3 regions of the Kurthia sp. ISK08 genome follow, and region 2 is predicted to be linked to each of the others. Evidence: riboswitches for the same ligand, from Rfam matches in the RefSeq annotation. Region 2 holds a riboswitch; each other region holds the start of a gene.
What was found. A riboswitch is a leader RNA that binds a small molecule or an ion and turns the genes downstream of it on or off. The one in region 2 is predicted to bind thiamine pyrophosphate.

Region 1 (6,331 bases), on a different contig from region 2:
ACTAACTTCTCTAACATAACTGCGACAGCTGACATACGAGTCGCAGTACCTTCAATTAATTGTAATGCCACTTCTTCAACTGTATATTTCTCATACAAATCTAGTCGAACACCATGTAAAATACATTTGCACAGCATAGAGAACCCGCTAATATGAAAAATAGGGACTGTACAAATCCATCCTTCATCTTCTACTAAACCTGTATTATAAAGTGCTGAGGTCGCACTCGCCATATGATTACCAATCGTTTGACGAACACCTTTTGGCTGACTAGTTGTACCTGATGTGTACATGATAGTCATTGTTTCATCTCGTGACCAATGTTTAATTACCTCTGCCTTTTCTTGTGAGGTCATTAAATCAGAAAATAGAATTTGCAATTTATGCGTAGAAGGTAATTGTTCTACTAAATCGTCATCCACAAGTAATGCATCTACTTGTGCATCTTGAATTTGATAAGCAAGTTCTGCTTCTGTTAATCGTAAGTTTAATAACACCATCTCGATACGCAATTGCATACATGCAAAAATCGTACGAATAAGATGCGGTGTTGACCGCCCAAAAATGGCAACGCGTTGTCCTTCATGTAAACCGGCAGCTTTTATAGCACCAGCATAATATTTCGATTGTTCGGATAGCTGTTCATACGTCCATTTCTCATCTTGAAAAGTTAATGCTACACGATGAGGTGTTAATGACGTGCGTTGCTCAATCCAGTTTGGTATCATTTTTTTCATCCCTAACTCTATTGTTTTCATCCTTTCTTATTCTAATACGAAACATGTGAAATACAAAACGGAAACCCCTCAAATCGAAAGGTTTCCGTTCGTATATTATTTTGTTTTATTTAATTCAACTGCGATTTGAGCACCGATATGCGCATTGTGTTTTACTAATGCAATGTTAGCTACTAGGCTCTTACCTTCTGTTAACTCTTTTACTTTACCTAATAAGAATGGCGTAACTGATTTACCTTGAATATTATTTTCTTCTGCTTCTTTTAATGCTTCATGAATAATATTTGTAATGAAGTCATGGTCTAATGCATCTGCTTCTGGGATTGGGTTAGCGATTACTGCGCCACCAGCCATATTTAAATTCCATTTTGTACGTAAAGTTGCTGCAACTTCTGCAGGTGTATCTTGACGGAAGTTTACATCAAATCCTGATTTACGTGTGAAGAATGCTGGTAATTCGTCTGTACCATATCCAATAACAGGCACACCTTTTGTTTCTAAGAATTCAAGTGTTAAACCAATATCTAAAATTGATTTTGCACCTGCACATACAACACCTACTTTAGAAGTTGCTAATTCTTCTAAGTCAGCTGAAATATCCATTGTTGTTTCTGCGCCGCGGTGAACGCCACCAATACCACCTGTTACGAATAACTCGATTCCTGCTAATTCAGCTGCAATCATTGTCGCTGCTACTGTTGTCGCACCGATTTTTTTCGTTGCGATTAAGTATGGAATATCACGACGAGAAGCTTTTGCTACATTATCCGCATTACCGAACATTTCTAATTCTTCATCTGATAAACCAATTTTGATTTTGCCATCGATGATTGCGATTGTTGCTGGAACTGCGCCATGTTCACGAATGATTTGTTCTACTTCACGTGCTGTTTGTACATTTTGTGGGTATGGCATACCGTGTGAGATAATTGTTGATTCTAATGCAACGATAGCTTTACCAGCGTCCATTCCTTCTTGTACTTCTTTTGATAATTCGATGTATTGTTTCATAATTAATCCTCCAGTTCTTGTTCTAACGATTGTTTTGTTAATTCAGGACGTACAGTAAACTTAGATTCAAGCGTATTTTTCGCATTGATTAATCCTGCTTGAATCGTCTGTTCAAATGTGTACTTCTCTAACCAAGCATGTACAACTGCTGAGACGAATGCATCTCCTGCGCCTGTAACATCCTCAATTTGATTTGCTGCTCGTGCTTCAAAATGTGTTGGCATCAAGTTCTTGTTTGCAGCATAAACTCCCTTTGCGCCAGCTGTAATTACGACATTTTCTACGCCCATCTGAGCGATCTCTTGAATTGCTTGTAAATAATCTGCTTCTGATGTAATCGTACGATTTGTTAATGTTTCGGCTTCATCTGTATTACAGATGAACCATGTAACGCCTTCTAATGTTGTTGGCATACGGTTCATCTTTGGAGAAGATACCGGCACAATAATAAGAGGTACTTCTCTCGTTACTGCAAATTGTTGAATATAATCAACTGTTTCTTTCGGACAATTCAAATCAACTATAATTGCCGGAGCAGTCGATAAAACATGTTCATGCTTCATTAGAATTTGTGGTGTTAATGCATCATAGACGTCCATATTCGCTGTTGCCATAACCAATTCGCCTTGTTCATCCATAATGGCTGTGTAAGAACCTGTTGAACATTGTTCCAACTGCTCGACTTCTTCTAAATGAATGAAAGCATTCGAAGCTGCAACAATTGCTTGCCAATCAGAATCTTTTCCAGCAGTCGTCAGTAAACTCACTTGATGTCCAAGTCTTCCCAAGTTTTCAGCAATATTTCGCGCTACGCCACCTACACTTTCTGTAGATGTTACAGGATTTGATGTCCCCATCTGAACCTGTCCCTTCAAATGAAGTTTTCGGTCCATATTGGCTCCACCAATACATATAATTTTATTTTCTTTTGGCAATACGTACGCTCTCCCTATAATCTTACCCTTTTTCACTAACCCCGATATTAAGTTAGCTAGAGCCGGTCTCGACATTTCTAATTTTTCAGCCATCTCTTGTTGCTGCATAAACGGGTTTTCCTTAATGAGTTGAATCAGTGCTTGTTCTCTCTCCGTCAATGTCATCACCCTAAGTTTTATTTGTTTACATCATAAACAAAATTAAGTCTAGTGTCAAATGTTTATAAAAACAAACTTTTGTTTAATATCAATATAAATAATAAACAAATTTGACAATATAAACCTTATAAGTTAGTATTCAATGTAACTTAATAGGTCTACACTAGGGGTGTTATTTAACTGAGATGAGTCCTACTCAAACCCTTTGAACCTGAACTAGTTAATACTAGCGTAGGAAAGTGTCAATTCTATACATACTGAAAAAAGTCTGTACTTTTTTGTTATGCAATGATTTGTTATACACAACTTTCCTACGAAGGTTGTGTATTTTTTATTTAAGTTGAAATAAATAAGAGGAGTTGTTTTGAATGAAAAAAACAGTAGTAGTTACAGGTGGGAGTAGAGGGTTAGGTGCAGTTATTGTCAAAACACTTGCACAACAAGATTTTCAAGTTGTCATTAATTATTATCAAAGTAAAGAAGCTGCTGAAAAATTAGTAGCTGAAATTGGTGAAGACAAAGCCATTGCTATTCAAGCTGATGTAACGAATCGAAAAGAAGTCGATCAATTAATGAACATGGCAACAGAACACTTTGGTCAAATAGACGCTGTTGTAAATAATGCATTAATCGACTTTAAATTCGATCCGATTAAACAAAAATCTTTCAAAGACCTTTCTTGGGATGATTATCAAAAACAGCTGGATGGTACGTTAAAAGCGGCATTCAATACAAGCCAGAGTGTGATTCCACAGTTTATTGAAAGAAAAAACGGTAGCATTATTAGCATTGGTACTAATTTATTTCAAAATCCTGTCGTACCCTACCATGAATACACAACTGCTAAAGCAGCTTTGATTGGTTTCACACGTAATCTCGCTTCAGAATTAGGCGTCTATGGCATCCGAGCAAATGTTGTTTCAGGAGGTCTTTTAAAAACAACAGATGCCAGTGCTGTTACAACACCTGAAGTATTCGATTTAATCTCTCAATCTACACCTTTAAGAAAAGTAACCACGCCACAAGATGTTGCCAATATGGTAGCTTATCTATGTTCCGAAAAAGCACATGGAATTACAGGACAAAACTTTACAGTAGATGGTGGTTTAACAATGAACTAATCCCTATCCAAATAAATCGAGGTGTAAATCATGTTAAAAACTACAGAAAAACAGTTACATATAGGTGTTTTACTATATGGTTGTGGTCATCATCAAGCAGCTTGGCTAATGGACAATTCACGCATTGAGGATATTGGAAGTATCTCTTATTATCAAGAATTAGCTCAACTAGCGGAAAAAGGATTGTTAGACGCTGTATTTTTTGCAGATCATCATGCTTTTCCAGCAAATGATGCACAAGTCATGCCTGCATTTTGGTTTGATCCGCTAATTAATTTAACAGCTATTTCTCAAGTAACGCATCATATTGGTTTAGTTGCCACTATTTCAAGTACGTTCTCTAATCCCTATACAGTTTCTAGACAACTATTAAGTTTGGACCATCTCACCGAGGGGCGCGTAGGTTGGAATCTCGTTACATCAATGAGTGATAATGAAGCTCGTAATCACAGTATGGAAGCATTACCTCCCCATAATCAACGCTATGAAAAAGCTGAAGAATTTTCGATACTTATGGATCAACTATTTTTATCTTGGGATGCTTGTGATTTTGTCTATAATCGTGAAGAAAATAAAATTATCAATGCTTCAAATATTCACTCTTTTAATCACAGTGGTCATTATTTTCAAGTTGCAGGTCCTTCTACTGTACCAAAAAGTCCACAAGGTGCACCGGTCAAAATGCAAGCAGGTGCTTCAAAACAGGGCGTTGCTTTAGCTGCTAATCATGCTGAAGTAGTCTATTCAGTCTCTTGGAACCTCAAGCAAGCTAAAAATTTTCGACATAAATTAAATGACGCAATTGAAAAATCATCTAAACCTAAGAAACATATTAAAATTTTACCTGGATTAGTAACATATGTAGGTCATACACATGAAGAAGCTTTAGCTAAAAAGGAAGCATTGGACCAAGCTCTCCCAATTGAAGTTGCTTTAAAACAATTAAGCTCATTTATTCAGCAAGACTGCTTAAATTGGAATATTGATGAAAAGATCCCTCCATTACCTTCTGTAGAAGCATTCAATGGACCTGTGGGACGCTATGAAACGATTCTAGAAATCATTCGTGATACCGATCCAACAGTGAAAGAATTACTCGGTTACTTAAATGCTGGCGGTGGACATTGTACATTGATTGGTACACCAAAGGAAATTGTAGACCAAATGGAGATCTGGTTTAAGGAAGGCGTAGCTGATGGATTTAACCTCATGCCTCCAACATTACCTGATAGTTTAGAAGATTTTGTTGAAATGATTGTTCCTGAAATGCAAAAAAGAGGACTTTTTAGAGAGGCTTACATGGAGCATACATTCCGTGAACGCATGGGATTATGATAATAAAAAAGTAGCGTAAACCATCCAAAGGTCTACGCTACTTTTTATAATCATTTAAGTTCTATGGGAAACGTGGGAACTGACCGAAGTCTGGTTGACGTTTTTCTTTGAATGCATCGCGACCTTCTTTTGCTTCATCTGATGTGTAGTAAAGAAGTGTTGCGTCACCTGCAAGTTGTTGAATACCTGCAAGACCGTCTGAATCTGCATTGAATGCACCTTTTAACATACGAAGAGCCATTGGTGACAGTGCAAGCATTTCTTCACACCATTTCACTGTTTCGTCTTCTAACTGCTCGTAAGGTACTACTGTATTAACTAAGCCCATATCAAGTGCTTCTTGTGCATCATATTGACGGCATAAGAACCAAATTTCACGTGCTTTTTTATGACCGATAATACGTGCTAAGTAACCTGCACCGTAACCACCGTCAAATGAACCTACGCGAGGACCTGTTTGACCGAAGCGTGCATTATCAGCTGCGATTGTTAAGTCACAAACAACATGTAATACGTGACCTCCACCGATTGCATAACCTGCTACCATCGCAACTACTGGTTTTGGAATTTTACGAATTAATGTTTGTAAATCTAATACATTTAGACGTGGAATATTATCGTCACCTACGTAACCACCGTTACCACGTACTTTTTGGTCACCGCCTGAACAGAATGCTTTTTCGCCTTCACCTGTTAAGATGATTGCACCGATTTTCGCATCATCACGCGCACGTGTGAAAGCATCAATCATTTCAGCAGTTGTTTTTGGACGGAATGCATTACGAACCTCTGGACGGTTAATCGTAATTTTTGCGATTCCATTGTATGATTCATATTTAATGTCTTCATAGACATGTTCTGTTACCCATTGACGAGTCATTATGAACTCCTCCTACTATTATAGATGTAATTGCTCTTTTACTATTGTAGCAAAAGATTGTGGATTTTCCACATGAATTGCATGCCCAACTTTTGGTACCACAATTTGTTGAGCATTTGGAAATAGTCCCTTCATCTGCTCAGAAATTGTTAT
Region 2 (6,331 bases):
GAAGGTGACTTCAATGCAGTAAAGCAAATCGCACAAAAAGTTGGAAATACAGATGATATTATGATCACAGCTTTAGCGCGTGCAGTGAAAGCGGATATTGATTCAGTTTACAATGCTGTAAAATACGCAGAAAATCCAATGATTCACATGGTACTTGGTACATCGGATATTCACGTAGAGAAAAAATTCTCAAAATCAAAAGATCAAATTCTACAAATTGGTGTAGATGCAGTAAAATACGCAAAAACACTTTTACCACAAGTACAATATTCAACAGAAGATGCATCGCGTTCTGATTTTGAATATCTATGGAAAACAATTGAAGCTGTTATGAAAGCTGGCGCAACGATGATTAATGTACCAGATACTGTTGGTTATGCAGTACCAGAAGAATTCGGTGAAATGATTGGTAAATTAAATGATCGTATGAAAAACTTAGATGATTCTGTATTACTAAGTGTTCACTGTCATAACGACTTAGGTATGGCGACAGCGAATACACTTGCGGCAATTAAAAATGGTGCGGATAAAGTAGAGTGTACAATTAATGGAATCGGTGAGCGTGCGGGTAACGCAGCACTTGAAGAAGTCGTGATGGCACTATCAACACGTTCAAATTATTTCAATGCACATACCCGAGTCAACAAGAAAGAGATTATGAACACATCGCGCATCGTTTCGAGCTTAATGGGACTTGATGTACAAGTAAATAAAGCAATCACAGGCGACAATGCCTTTGCGCATTCATCTGGTATTCACCAAGATGGTCTATTAAAATCACGTGATGCTTATGAAATCGTGAGCCCAACAGAGGTTGGTTTAGACGATATGGAATTAGTATTAACAGCTCGTTCTGGTCGTCATGCGGTGAAAAATGCACTTGAAAACTTAGCGTTAGGCAACTTAACACCAGATCAATTTGAAGAGGTTTTTGCGGATTTCTTAAAGTTGGCTGATACGAAAAAAGAAGTGTATAACCATGACCTATTCATTTTAGTAGAAAATTATTTCAAACGTACAAATGAAGATGCAAAAGTTGCGCTTCATAGTGATGCTTTCTACCACTTAGAAGACATTCAAGTGATTTCGAATCAAATCTTCCCGTCTGCAAGTGTGAAGGTACGTCGCGGTGAGGAAGTACTGAAAGCAGCGACAGTTGGCTCAGGTTCAATTGATGCATTGTATTCAGCGCTACAAGAAGTAACAGCATTCGAAGTAAAGCTACTTGAATACAAAATTTCAAGTGTGACACGCGGTAAAGAAGCTATCGGTAAAGTGAAGTTACAAGTTGAATATGAAGGCGAAACATATATTGCAAAAGCTTCTGATACAGATGTCATTAAAGCGAGTGCACTTGCTTATATTAATGCGATTAATACGATTGTTGTCGATCAGTTCATCTCGATTCCAGAACCTGTTTAAAAAATCGCTTGACTTTCCAATTGTTGTCATAGATGATAGGTGTGTACTAACAATTAAATACACAAACAATCACTACTAGGGGTGCCATATAGAATTGGCTGAGAGAGCAGTAGCTTAACCCTCTAACTTGATACAGTTCGCACTGTCGTAAGGAAGAAGTGACATTTTTAGCATATTATTTGCAGGTCATTCTCCGTCTTTTACGATTTTCGTAATGCGGTGAGTGGCCTTTTTGTTTCCTTCGTGTTTGTGAAAAGGGAGAGAAAAAAGATGAAGTTTTCAGAGCAATTAATTGAGGAAATTCGACCGATTTGGCGTGCAAATCACGCACATCCATTCGTACAAGGAATTGGTCACGGAACATTAGAACCAGAGAAATTTCGTCACTACATGATTCAAGATTATTTATATTTAATTCAATATGCAAAAGTGTTTGCGATTGGGATTCAAAAAGCACGCGATTTAGATGTTATGACACGCTTGTCAGCTTCAGTCCATCATACGCTATCAATTGAGATGGCACTGCATCGTAAATATGCAGAGCGTTTTGGGATTTCAGAGCAAGAGATGCGTGAAGCAAAAGAAGCGCCGACAACGATAGCTTATACTCGTTATATGTTATCAGAAGCGCAGAATGGCTCACTTGCGCATGTGATCGCAGCTATCTTACCATGTGCTTGGAGCTATTTAGAGATTGGACGTGAACTCGCACAAATTCCTGGAGCTGTCGATCATCCACTTTACGGTGACTGGGTGCGTATGTATAGTGAACCGGCATTTGAACATAGCGCACAAAATATGATTGATTTGATGGATGAGTTAGCAGCTGATTTAACAGGTGATGAACTGGCACATGTTAAAGAAATTTTCTTACAAACAACTCGCTTTGAATATTTGTTCTGGGAGATGGGGAACACAATTTCTCACTGGCCTCAGGAACTTCAAGCTGACAAAATCAGTTCTATATAATAGAATGAACACCCACTGAAATTTATTCGGTGGGTGTTTTTTTATGAATAAGTAGTAATTTTATAAGAAAAAGGGAATAACTAACGGATGTAAAGGAGGGGCGTAAATGAAAAAATGGTTTGTATCACTTTTATCATTCTGTATACTTTTTATGACGTACGCTCCGATGAGTTTTGCTACCACAATGACAACACATGATTTTCGTCATTCAAATTACGATACTTTTTATGAAAATTTAAATGGAAACTGGAACTTTATACGTGGTGAATTGTTTGATCCACAAGACATGAAAGAAGAAATTAAGCTTGGAAACAGCGATATTGTCAAAGTACCTTATATGCTAAATCAGCGTTTAAATATTGATTCTGATCGTGCGACTTATAGTACAACGATTAAAGTTCCTGAATCTTTTGTTGGCCGCTATTTAAAATTTTATATACCTTTTCAATATAGTAGCTATAATTTATATGTAAATAATGTACTTATCAAAGAGAATGGAAGCCTCCTAAAAAGTAATAAGACAGCTGTACAACAAATGAAACCACAAATACCTGGTTTTCTTGTAGATCAAACGACGTTGCAAATTACGTTTCAAATGATTAGTTTTGAGAATGTAAGTGGTGGTTTGAGGAAAAGTATATCTATCGGTAATGAACAAATTATCGTGAAAAAGCAACAGCAACATGAGTTTTGGCAAGTCTTTTTAATTGGCTGTATTACATTAACTGCATGTATTTCATTACTTTTTTATGCATTTAGAAGAAAACAAAAGGAATTTTTAGCTTATGGCATGTTTTGTGCAGCAACAAGTCTATGGGGTTTTTTCACGGACTATTATTTATATACAGCCTTTTTAAACCAACTAGATTGGAGCGTGGCTCTACGTCTAACATTTATTATGCCTCAAATTGTTATGTTGTTCTATGTAGGCTATGTATATAAAATGTTTAGCGAAGCGGTCCCGAAAAAATTCATTACTTTTTATAACTATATAATGATTGTAATTATTTTCTTTACGGCATTTTCTTCTACGGTCATGTATCAAAAATTATTTAATATTATTTTGATTTTTATGTATGTTTTTTATATCTTTTTACTTGTAAGTGTTATTAGAAAAATAAATTGGCATGATTTGACACAAGTGATTACACTTGGGGGGATACTATTAGTATTTGTAGGGGCCATACATGACATGATTCGCGTTTCGGCAGCTGGAAATTCAATTCATCTTACTTTTATCATGCTAGGCATTTTTATTAGTATCCAGTGTATACTATTTTGTCGGAAATTTGCTCTACAATGGTTACAAGTTGAACAACTGAATAAAGAATTGATTTCCCTCAATGAATCTTTGGATGAAAAAATTCGCATCCGAACGAAACAATTGGAAGAAAGTAATGAAAAATTACGTGAACTAGCTTTATTAGATAGTCTTACAGGAGTTTTTAATCGTCATTATTTAAGTAGTAGTTTAGAAAAGTTATATAAACACTATAAAGACACGAAAGTACCTTTTGCTATTTTAATTTTAGATGTCGATGAGTTTAAAAAATATAATGACTATTATGGTCATATTTTAGGTGACCAACTATTAAAAAACCTTGTAAAAATTTTAACAGATGCGTTACCTGCTCGTGCGGAATTAATGCGTTATGGTGGAGAAGAGTTTGTTGTTTTGTTAGATGCTACGACTTATAGCGAAGCTTTCGATATTGCAGAGTATATGAGGAATGCAGTTGAAAAAGCAGAGCTAGAACATTTAGGGCGTGAATGTAAAGTTGTAACAATTAGTGTAGGAGGAGTTGCGTTGACAGAAGCGCAATTTACTAATACAACTGAATTTGTAAAAATAGCAGACCAACAATTATATGAAGCAAAAAATGCAGGGCGCAACTGTGTTCGAGTAAAAAATTTACATTAGCAAACACAACTTATAGTGTGAGAATTCATGCTGTAAGTTGTGTCTTTTTTAATTGACAGTATTTTTAATCCATGTTATCTTTAATTCAAGATATTTTAATTCGAGATAAAAGGAGTGGATAAAATGTCAAAAGAATTATCGCTAAAAGCATTGACGGTTCTACTTCGAGCGTCTCAGACAGTTGAAGAAGTATTGCGAAAGGACATGCAACGCTATCAGCTGAATTTAACAGAATTTGCGGTATTAGAATTGCTTTATCATAAAGGAGATCAACCGATTCAACGCATTGGTGAGAAGATTTTAATTACGAGTGGCAGTATCACATATGTTGTTGATAAATTACAACAAAAAGGCTATGTCGAGCGCGTAGCCTGTCCAACCGATCGACGCGTCACGTTTGCAGCACTTACAGAAGAAGGATGCTCATTTATTGAACGTATTTTTCCACAACATGAAGCATTAGTTGAAAAGCTATTTAATGTTGTAGATGAACATGAAAAACAGCAACTCATTACAGCTTTAAAAACAGTAGGATTACACGCCAAAAATATGTAATTAACGGAGGAAATAATCATGAATCAACAATTAAAAGGTATCCATCACGTCACAGCTATTACAAGTAGCGCAGAAAAAAACTATGAATTTTTTACGAATGTATTAGGTATGCGTTTAGTGAAAAAAACAGTCAATCAAGATGATATTCAAACATACCATACATTCTTTGCGGATGATCGAGGTTCAGCTGGAACAGATATGACATTCTTTGACTTCCCAGGAATTCCAAAAGGAACACATGGTACAAACGAGATTTCACGTACAGGTTTCCGTGTACCAGATGATGCAGCACTTGAATATTGGGCAAAACGCTTTACACGTTTAGGTGTAAAACACGACGGTATTCAAACACAATTTGGTGTAAAAGTATTACCATTTACTGATTTTGATGATCAACGATACCAACTTGTATCAGATGAACATAATGAAGGGATTAAAAGTGGTACACCATGGCAAAACGGTCCAATCCCACTTGAATATGCGATTACTGGTTTAGGACCAATCGAAATTACCATTGCTGATTTTAAATATTTTAAAATGATGCTAGAACAAGCACTATTATTTAAAGAAGTCGCACAAGAAGGAGACTTTCATCTATTTGAAGTAGGAACAGGCGGAAATGGTGCGCGTGTTATTGTGAAACACGATGAAACATCACCAAATGGTCGACAAGGTTTTGGAACTGTTCACCATGCGGCGTTCCGAGTAGAGGACCGTGAAGTGTTAGACTACTGGACAAAACGAATGGAAGAAATCGGATTTAATACATCGGGTTATGTGAATCGTCACTTCTTTGAATCACTTTATGCACGTGTAGCACAAGGCATTCTATTTGAGTTCGCAACGGACGGTCCAGGATTTATGGGAGATGAACCTTATGAAACATTGGGTGAAAAATTATCACTTCCACCATTCTTAGAACCAAAACGTGATTATATCGAAAGTGTTGTTCGTCATTTTGATACAGTGCGCTCAACAAAAACATTTGAAAAAGAATACGAATAATGAACAAGCGAGAATCATCTTTATAGGTGATTCTCTTTTTTTATATTAAATTTCTTCTGAAAGGGTAAAGGTATAGCAGTTATAACCAAATAGCGTTTTAATCCCGAATCCAATCGGGTAAAAGGTTATAGATTAGAGTATTAAAAAAGAGATGGAGGGGGGATTCGATGATTTATACTGTTACATTTGCACCGTCAATTGACTACATTCCATATGTAGATGATTTTCAAGCGAATACGTTAAACCGTGCAAAAGAAGTAAGTTATTACCCTGGTGGTAAAGGCATTAATATTTCACGTGTACTCAAACGAATGGAAGTAGACGCTACAGCACTCGGTTTTGTCGGAGGCTTTACAGGTGATTATATTCAACAGTTTTTACAAAGAGAACAAGTACCTTCTGCATTCATTCAAGTAGATAGTGTAACGCGGATTAATGTCAAAATTAAATCACAGCAAG
Region 3 (6,331 bases), 170 kb from region 2:
TAAAAATGTCGATACAGACCAGATTATTTCAAAAGAGTTTTTAAAACGTATTGAACGTACAGGTTTTGGTCAATATGTATTCTATCATTGGCGTTTTGATGCAAATGATCAGCCAATCCAAGACTTCGTATTAAATCAGCCAAAATATGATGGTTCATCTATTTTAGTAGCACATGATAACTTCGGGTGTGGTTCATCGCGTGAACACGCACCATGGGCGATTTTAGACTACGGTTTCCGCGTTGTTATCGCACCAAGTTTTGCAGATATTTTCCATAATAACTGCTTCAAAAATGGAATTTTGCCGATTGAGTTACCTGTTGAACAAGTAGAGGCGATTTTAGCAAAAGCAGAGGCAGAAGATTTACAAGCCGTTGTAAATTTAGAGGAGCAAACCGTAACAGCTGGCGAAGATGTTTATCGTTTTGACATCGATCCTTACTATAAAAAAATGTTAATCAACGGTTGGGATGAAATTTCGTTGACGTTCCAATACGAAGAGTACATTTCAAAATTCGAACAACGTAAAGCACAAACTGTATAAATTAAGATAAGCTATCTATGGATGTTGGGGATTCCCAATCATTCAATAGATAGCTTTTTTATTTTTTTTTAATATTTTCAAAAAAATGAAACCTTTTATAAAAAGTATGCGACGATAGAGGTGAAGGGGTGAAAATATGACGATGGAAGAACTGATTGAGGCATATGCAGATTATTGTTATCGTGTCGCTTTTATTTATGTAAAAGACCACGGGGCAGCAGAAGAAATTGTACAAGATGTTCTACTCGCACATTATCGAAATGAACATGCTTTTGAACAACGTGCCTCTTTAAGAACGTATTTAGCCAAAATAACCGTACATAAAAGTCAAGATTATTTACGAAAGAAGAAAGGGAAGTGGCGCTTCTTTTTTACAAAAGAGAAGGAAGTCGACATAGGCGATTCGACGATTAACCCAGCGAATCTTTATGGAAGAAAAGAAAGAAATGGAGAAGTAGTAGATGCTGTTTTACAACTGGATGAAAAGTATCGTGCCATTATTTTATTTCATTATTTTGAGGAATATACGCTTGCAGAAATTAGTGAGATTTTATCGATTCCACTGAACACTGTAAAAACGCGTCACCAGCGTGCGAAACAACAACTCAAACAATCGTTAAAGGAGGTTTATTTTGATGAAGAATTTTAAACAATCATTTCAACGAGAGATGAATCAATATAAAATGTCAGAACAGGCAAAAGAGCGAATGATTCAAAAAGGAAAAAAAGAGAGAAGAAAAGTCATCTATAAACCCCTCCTATTAACTGCTTGTATGATGGTCGTATTCGCTGGCATTCTTCTTATGATTTTCCAACAACAAACGACACGCGTTGGACAAGCAGAAGATGGGATTCAGTCGATTCGAATTGATACAGAAGCGCGTTATGAAGAAGACGGAACAACATTAACGAATCAATGGTTTTCAAGCGAGCGAGAACTATCTTCTTCTAAATTTGAAGCATTTCAAAAAAAATTAAATGCGAGTCCTGTTATAAAAAAAGAAATAGAACCACCTTCTTTATACTATGTTGTCGAAGTAACGAAAGAGAACAACGAAGTCGAAACCTTTTTACTATTTTCGAATGACGAAGATACACAGTATTATGTAAAAGAACTTGATACAGATAAGATTTATAAATGGGTTGACAGTGTAGAGGAAACGGAACTCTTTTTCAAATTAAAACCAAGTGTTATGGAGATAGCACTCATCGCATTTATTTTATGTATACCCACTTTATTTTCAACATTATTCATTGAAAAAGAGAAGAAAGAACCCTATGAATATCAAAATAAAGTGAAAAATATTTTCGGGAAAATAGCATTCGTTACGACTATGCTTTTTGCATGGTACGTCATTTGGAAAACCAGAAATATTTTTTATGGTTTATTAATCTTTACATTTGCATCAATTATCGGTTCATTCAATAAAAACCATATTCGAATGAGCCGTCCAAATGCGATGAAGTTATTAGAAGGAACGAAGGATATACTGAGTTACACATATGCCTTTACAATATTTATTTTTATACTGTACCGTAATCAAAACGCTCTATACGTAGGAATTGCCTTTATTGTTTTAAGCTTTATTTTATGGTTTGTCATGAAAAATCGTGAAGAAGTAACGTGTCCACATTGCGACGAAGTGCTCGACTATCGGACGACGTGGAAACTTCAGTGGGGTATGAAGAAATATCAAGCATGTGGACATTGTGCACAACCGATTTATTTAAACAAAAGACGTATTGATCTACAAAGCTTCCTGCTAAGTCTTGTGTTAGGCGCATTATCAATCGGAGCGCATCTGTACGGAATTCATACAGCGTATATTATCGGTGTTATCATCGTTTATATGATTTACTTTATGTTATTTTCACCGCTCTTTATTCGTGTCGACAAAGAGGACAAACCACTTTGGTGATGAAAATAAAACCAACTATTGCATAAATTACTAGGGAGTGCTATACTCACCTTAACAAAATCATAGTGTGCTAGGAGTGCTGGTGTTGCCAGCTGAGATGGAGCCGTAAGCTCTGGATTCTTTCAACCTGATCTAGTTCATACTAGCGTAGGGAAGCCGTTTCGACCGAAAAAACAATTTCAGGTCCCTGTTTCGATACGTGTATGGAGACAGGGGCTTTTTCTAATTTCATAATGCTTCACCACTAGGGGTGCCGTTTTTACGTGCTGAGAGAGGTTTCGACACCTTAACCCTTATTACCTGATCTAGTTCGGACTAGCGTAGGGAAGTGGCATGCGATGATTCTGTCATTTGCAGCCATTTCGATTCTTTGTCGAGATGGCTTTTTTTATAGAGGAGGAAGATCATTGGAGAGTTTAGCTTTACAAGATGTCTGTTTTCGTTACGAAGAACAACCCATTTTAGACCATGTTCATTTTTCCATTCAAGAAGGTGAATTCGTTTCGTTAATTGGTCCGAGTGGTTGCGGAAAAAGTACGATTTTCCGTCTCATTACAGGTCTATCTCAGGCACAGTCGGGACAAGTGACCGTAGCGAAACAACCTGTAGGCTATATGCCACAGCAAGATTTACTGCTCCCTTGGCGAACTGTATTACAAAATACATTATTGCCATTAGAATGTCAGCGAATACCGAAAAAGAGAGCAGAAGAACAGAGTAAGGCGTTACTCGAGGAATTTGGTCTAGGAGCTTACATGCATAAAAAACCAAAAGACTTATCGGGTGGCATGCGCCAACGTGTTGCCTTCATTCGTGCATTGAATGCTTCACAAGATGTACTGTTACTCGATGAACCATTTAGTGCACTTGATGCACTGACGAAGATGGAGTTACAAGATTGGTTATACATACAAGCGAAGAAATGGCGTAAAACCATTTTATTTATTACGCATGATGTGGATGAAGCGCTCTATTTATCAGATCGTATTCTAACTGTACAGCAGACACCAATTCATACGCTACACGAAACGATTGTCCCAATGGAACATAAAAGACAGCGTTCAGATTTAGCAAGTAAGGAGGTGCAAGACGTGAAGCAACAACTGATTTACATGTTGCAACAAGGACGTCAGCAATTATGAGAAAAAATGCACCTGCGATTTACGTGAGTGTGGGACTGCTACTCATTTGGGAAGTATTTGCGCGCTGGCTAAATGAGATGTACATCTTACCGTCTCCAACAGCCATCTTACAAAAGATGTGGGATTTTAGAGAAGCTCTATTTACCGTCCATTTACCTGCAACACTACAAGTACTTTGGATTGGTTTACTAATTTCAATTATTTTAGGCATTGGCCTCGCGATTATGATGCACCTCAGTCATTGGTCGGAGCGCGCATTCTATCCGCTACTCGTCGCGTCACAGACGATTCCCATTACAGCACTCGCGCCCATTTTTGTTTTATGGTTCGGTTACACGATTTGGAGTAAAGTGCTTGTGACTGTCCTCATTGCGTTTTTCCCGATTGCGATGAGTATGTTTGATGGACTGCGTAGTACAAAGCGTGAACTAGAAGAACTCATGCGAACGTACGGGGCGACAAAATGGCAAATTTTTTGGAAGCTACAACTTCCGTCAGCGCTACCACAGCTATTCTCTGCTTTTAAAATCGCTGTACCGCTCAGTATTATCGGCGCAGCTGTTGGGGAGTGGCTCGGAGCACAGGCAGGTCTCGGTTACTTCAGTAAACGAATGATGACACAGTTAGACGGAGCAGGTGTATTTGCGCCTATCGTTCTATTATCTACGATGGCGATCATTGCTGTCTTCATCATTCGAATCATTGAAAAAAAATATATCGTTTGGAGGAAAGATTAATGCGTTTGATGAAATTTTTTGTACTATGTAGTTTGTTAGTTGTCGTATTAGCAGGTTGTTCAAGTAAAGCAAAAGATGGTAAAGAATTAAAAGAAGTGACAGTTATGCTCGATTGGTATCCGAATGCGATTCATAGCTTTCTCTATGTAGCGATGGAAAAAGGTTATTTTAAAGAAAAAGGACTTGATGTCAAACTACAATATCCATCGAATCCAACAGACCCACTGACTTTAACAGCTGCTGGAAAATCAACCATTGGTATTTACTATCAGCAAGATGTCATTATGGCACGTGCGAATGAAGGAGTTCCAATTCAGTCGATTGGTACGATTGTCCAATCACCACTTAGTCAATTGATGTCACTAAAAGAATCGAATATTCAACGACCACGCGATTTAGAAGGAAAAACAGTTGGTTATGGCGGTACACCATTAAGTGAAGCGACAATTAAAGCGATGGTAAAAGAAGATGGGGGCGACCCGAATCAAGTGAAGTTAGTCGACGTAGGCTTTGAATTAGTATCCGCACTCATTACGAAAAAAGTGGATGTTTTAGCAGGTGGTCTAATTAACCATGAGCTACCTGTCATGGAGGAAAAGGGCTATCCGATTTCAACAATGGACCCATCGGAATTCGGTGTACCAAAGAGTCATGAAATTGTCTTCGTAGCAAGTGACCGTACGATTGCGAAAGACGAAGCAACATTAAAAGCATTTTTAGAAGCAGCGAAACAAGGGTTTGATTATACGAAGAAGAATCCAGATGAATCGCTTGCTATTCTATTAGATCATCAAGAGAAAGACCAATTCCCACTGACGAAAAGTATCGAGGAAAAAAGCTTGAAGATTGTAACAGATAAGATGGAGACGAAGGAAGAGCCGTTCTTATCGGATAATCCAGCCAGCTGGGAAAAGCAAAATGAGTGGCTCGTTCAACAAAAAATTGCCGATAAAATGGTGCCAACAGACGAGCTATATAAAGAACTGGTGAAGTAGATGAAGATTCATGTTCTTTCAGATGGCAAGCAGACGAATGAACAGTTTGTAAAACGTGTTATGCATGCAGAAACCGAAATAGACGCACTACATTTTCGTGAATATGAACGCACAGCAAAGGAGTTATATCAGCTTATAGATCAGTGTCTACAAGCTGGTTTTCCTCTTCATAAAATGATCGTCCATGATCGGTTAGATGTTGCCCATGCACATCAAATTCAAACCGTTCAAGTTGGTTACAGAAGTCTACCTATTCCCGTAATTCGCGTGCGCTTTTCAGAATTTTCAATTATCGAATCAGTTCATTCTATTGAAGAATTACATAAGAGTGAGGCGGATCAATGTATGTTATCACCGATTTTTCATACAAGTTGTAAAAAAGATGCGATTCCTTTAGCAGCAGATATTCTCCAAACAGCGAAGCGTCCGTATATTGCATTAGGAGGGATTACGCCCCACAACGTACATCTTGTGAAAAGTGAAAGAATAGCGATTCGCTCGGGTTTTTGGGAGGCAGAAAATGGTTGTGACATATTAAAAATCTATCGTGAAATGAGGGAGAACTATGAAGAATTATGATGTCATCATCATTGGCGGCGGTGCAATCGGCAGTTCAATCGCCTATTCGCTTTCTAAACGAAAAAAGCGAGTAGCCATCATCGAAAAACAGATGATTGGCAGTGGTGCTTCATCTGCGGCTGCTGGTTTACTCGGTGTACAAGCAGAGTGGGATGCGGAAGATCCACTCTTTCACCTAGCACAGCAAAGTCGTCGATTATTTCCAAAACTTCAAGAGGAAATTCGTACACTCTCAGGCATTGATATTGGTTATGAACAAAAAGGAATCTTGCGCATCGCTCATACAGAACAAGAACTCGCACGTATTCATGACATTATGAACTGGCAAAGTGCGTGTGGTGAAGTGTGTGAAGCGATGACGATGGCACAAGTACAGCAGATAGAACCAGCAGTGTCATCTAAATTATATGGTGGT

Region 1: another riboswitch for thiamine pyrophosphate. It lies ahead of ACKVQX_RS03685 (3-oxoacyl-ACP reductase); the one in region 2 lies ahead of tenA (thiaminase II).
Region 3: another riboswitch for thiamine pyrophosphate. It lies ahead of ACKVQX_RS07930 (ABC transporter ATP-binding protein); the one in region 2 lies ahead of tenA (thiaminase II).

The regions. Positions count from the first base shown of each region.
Region 1 is NZ_JBJXHL010000002.1:7,025-13,355, reverse strand. It holds gene ACKVQX_RS03700 (o-succinylbenzoate--CoA ligase) at 1-737, opposite strand, end outside; gene ACKVQX_RS03695 (pseudouridine-5'-phosphate glycosidase) at 834-1,748, opposite strand; gene ACKVQX_RS03690 (PfkB family carbohydrate kinase) at 1,751-2,848, opposite strand; TPP riboswitch at 2,998-3,097, shown strand; gene ACKVQX_RS03685 (3-oxoacyl-ACP reductase) at 3,211-3,963, shown strand; gene ACKVQX_RS03680 (NtaA/DmoA family FMN-dependent monooxygenase) at 3,994-5,298, shown strand; gene menB (1,4-dihydroxy-2-naphthoyl-CoA synthase) at 5,360-6,178, opposite strand; gene menH (2-succinyl-6-hydroxy-2,4-cyclohexadiene-1-carboxylate synthase) at 6,197-6,331, opposite strand, start outside.
Region 2 is NZ_JBJXHL010000003.1:96,486-102,816, forward strand. It holds gene ACKVQX_RS07045 (2-isopropylmalate synthase) at 1-1,422, shown strand, start outside; TPP riboswitch at 1,490-1,593, shown strand; gene tenA (thiaminase II) at 1,693-2,391, shown strand; gene ACKVQX_RS07055 (diguanylate cyclase) at 2,498-4,312, shown strand; gene ACKVQX_RS07060 (MarR family winged helix-turn-helix transcriptional regulator) at 4,436-4,867, shown strand; gene ACKVQX_RS07065 (ring-cleaving dioxygenase) at 4,886-5,872, shown strand; gene pfkB (1-phosphofructokinase) at 6,040-6,331, shown strand, end outside.
Region 3 is NZ_JBJXHL010000003.1:262,683-269,013, forward strand. It holds gene leuD (3-isopropylmalate dehydratase small subunit) at 1-544, shown strand, start outside; gene ACKVQX_RS07920 (RNA polymerase sigma factor) at 681-1,193, shown strand; gene ACKVQX_RS07925 (TIGR04104 family putative zinc finger protein) at 1,180-2,463, shown strand; TPP riboswitch at 2,526-2,634, shown strand; TPP riboswitch at 2,700-2,807, shown strand; gene ACKVQX_RS07930 (ABC transporter ATP-binding protein) at 2,829-3,605, shown strand; gene ACKVQX_RS07935 (ABC transporter permease) at 3,602-4,342, shown strand; gene ACKVQX_RS07940 (ABC transporter substrate-binding protein) at 4,342-5,337, shown strand; gene ACKVQX_RS07945 (thiamine phosphate synthase) at 5,338-5,916, shown strand; gene thiO (glycine oxidase ThiO) at 5,903-6,331, shown strand, end outside.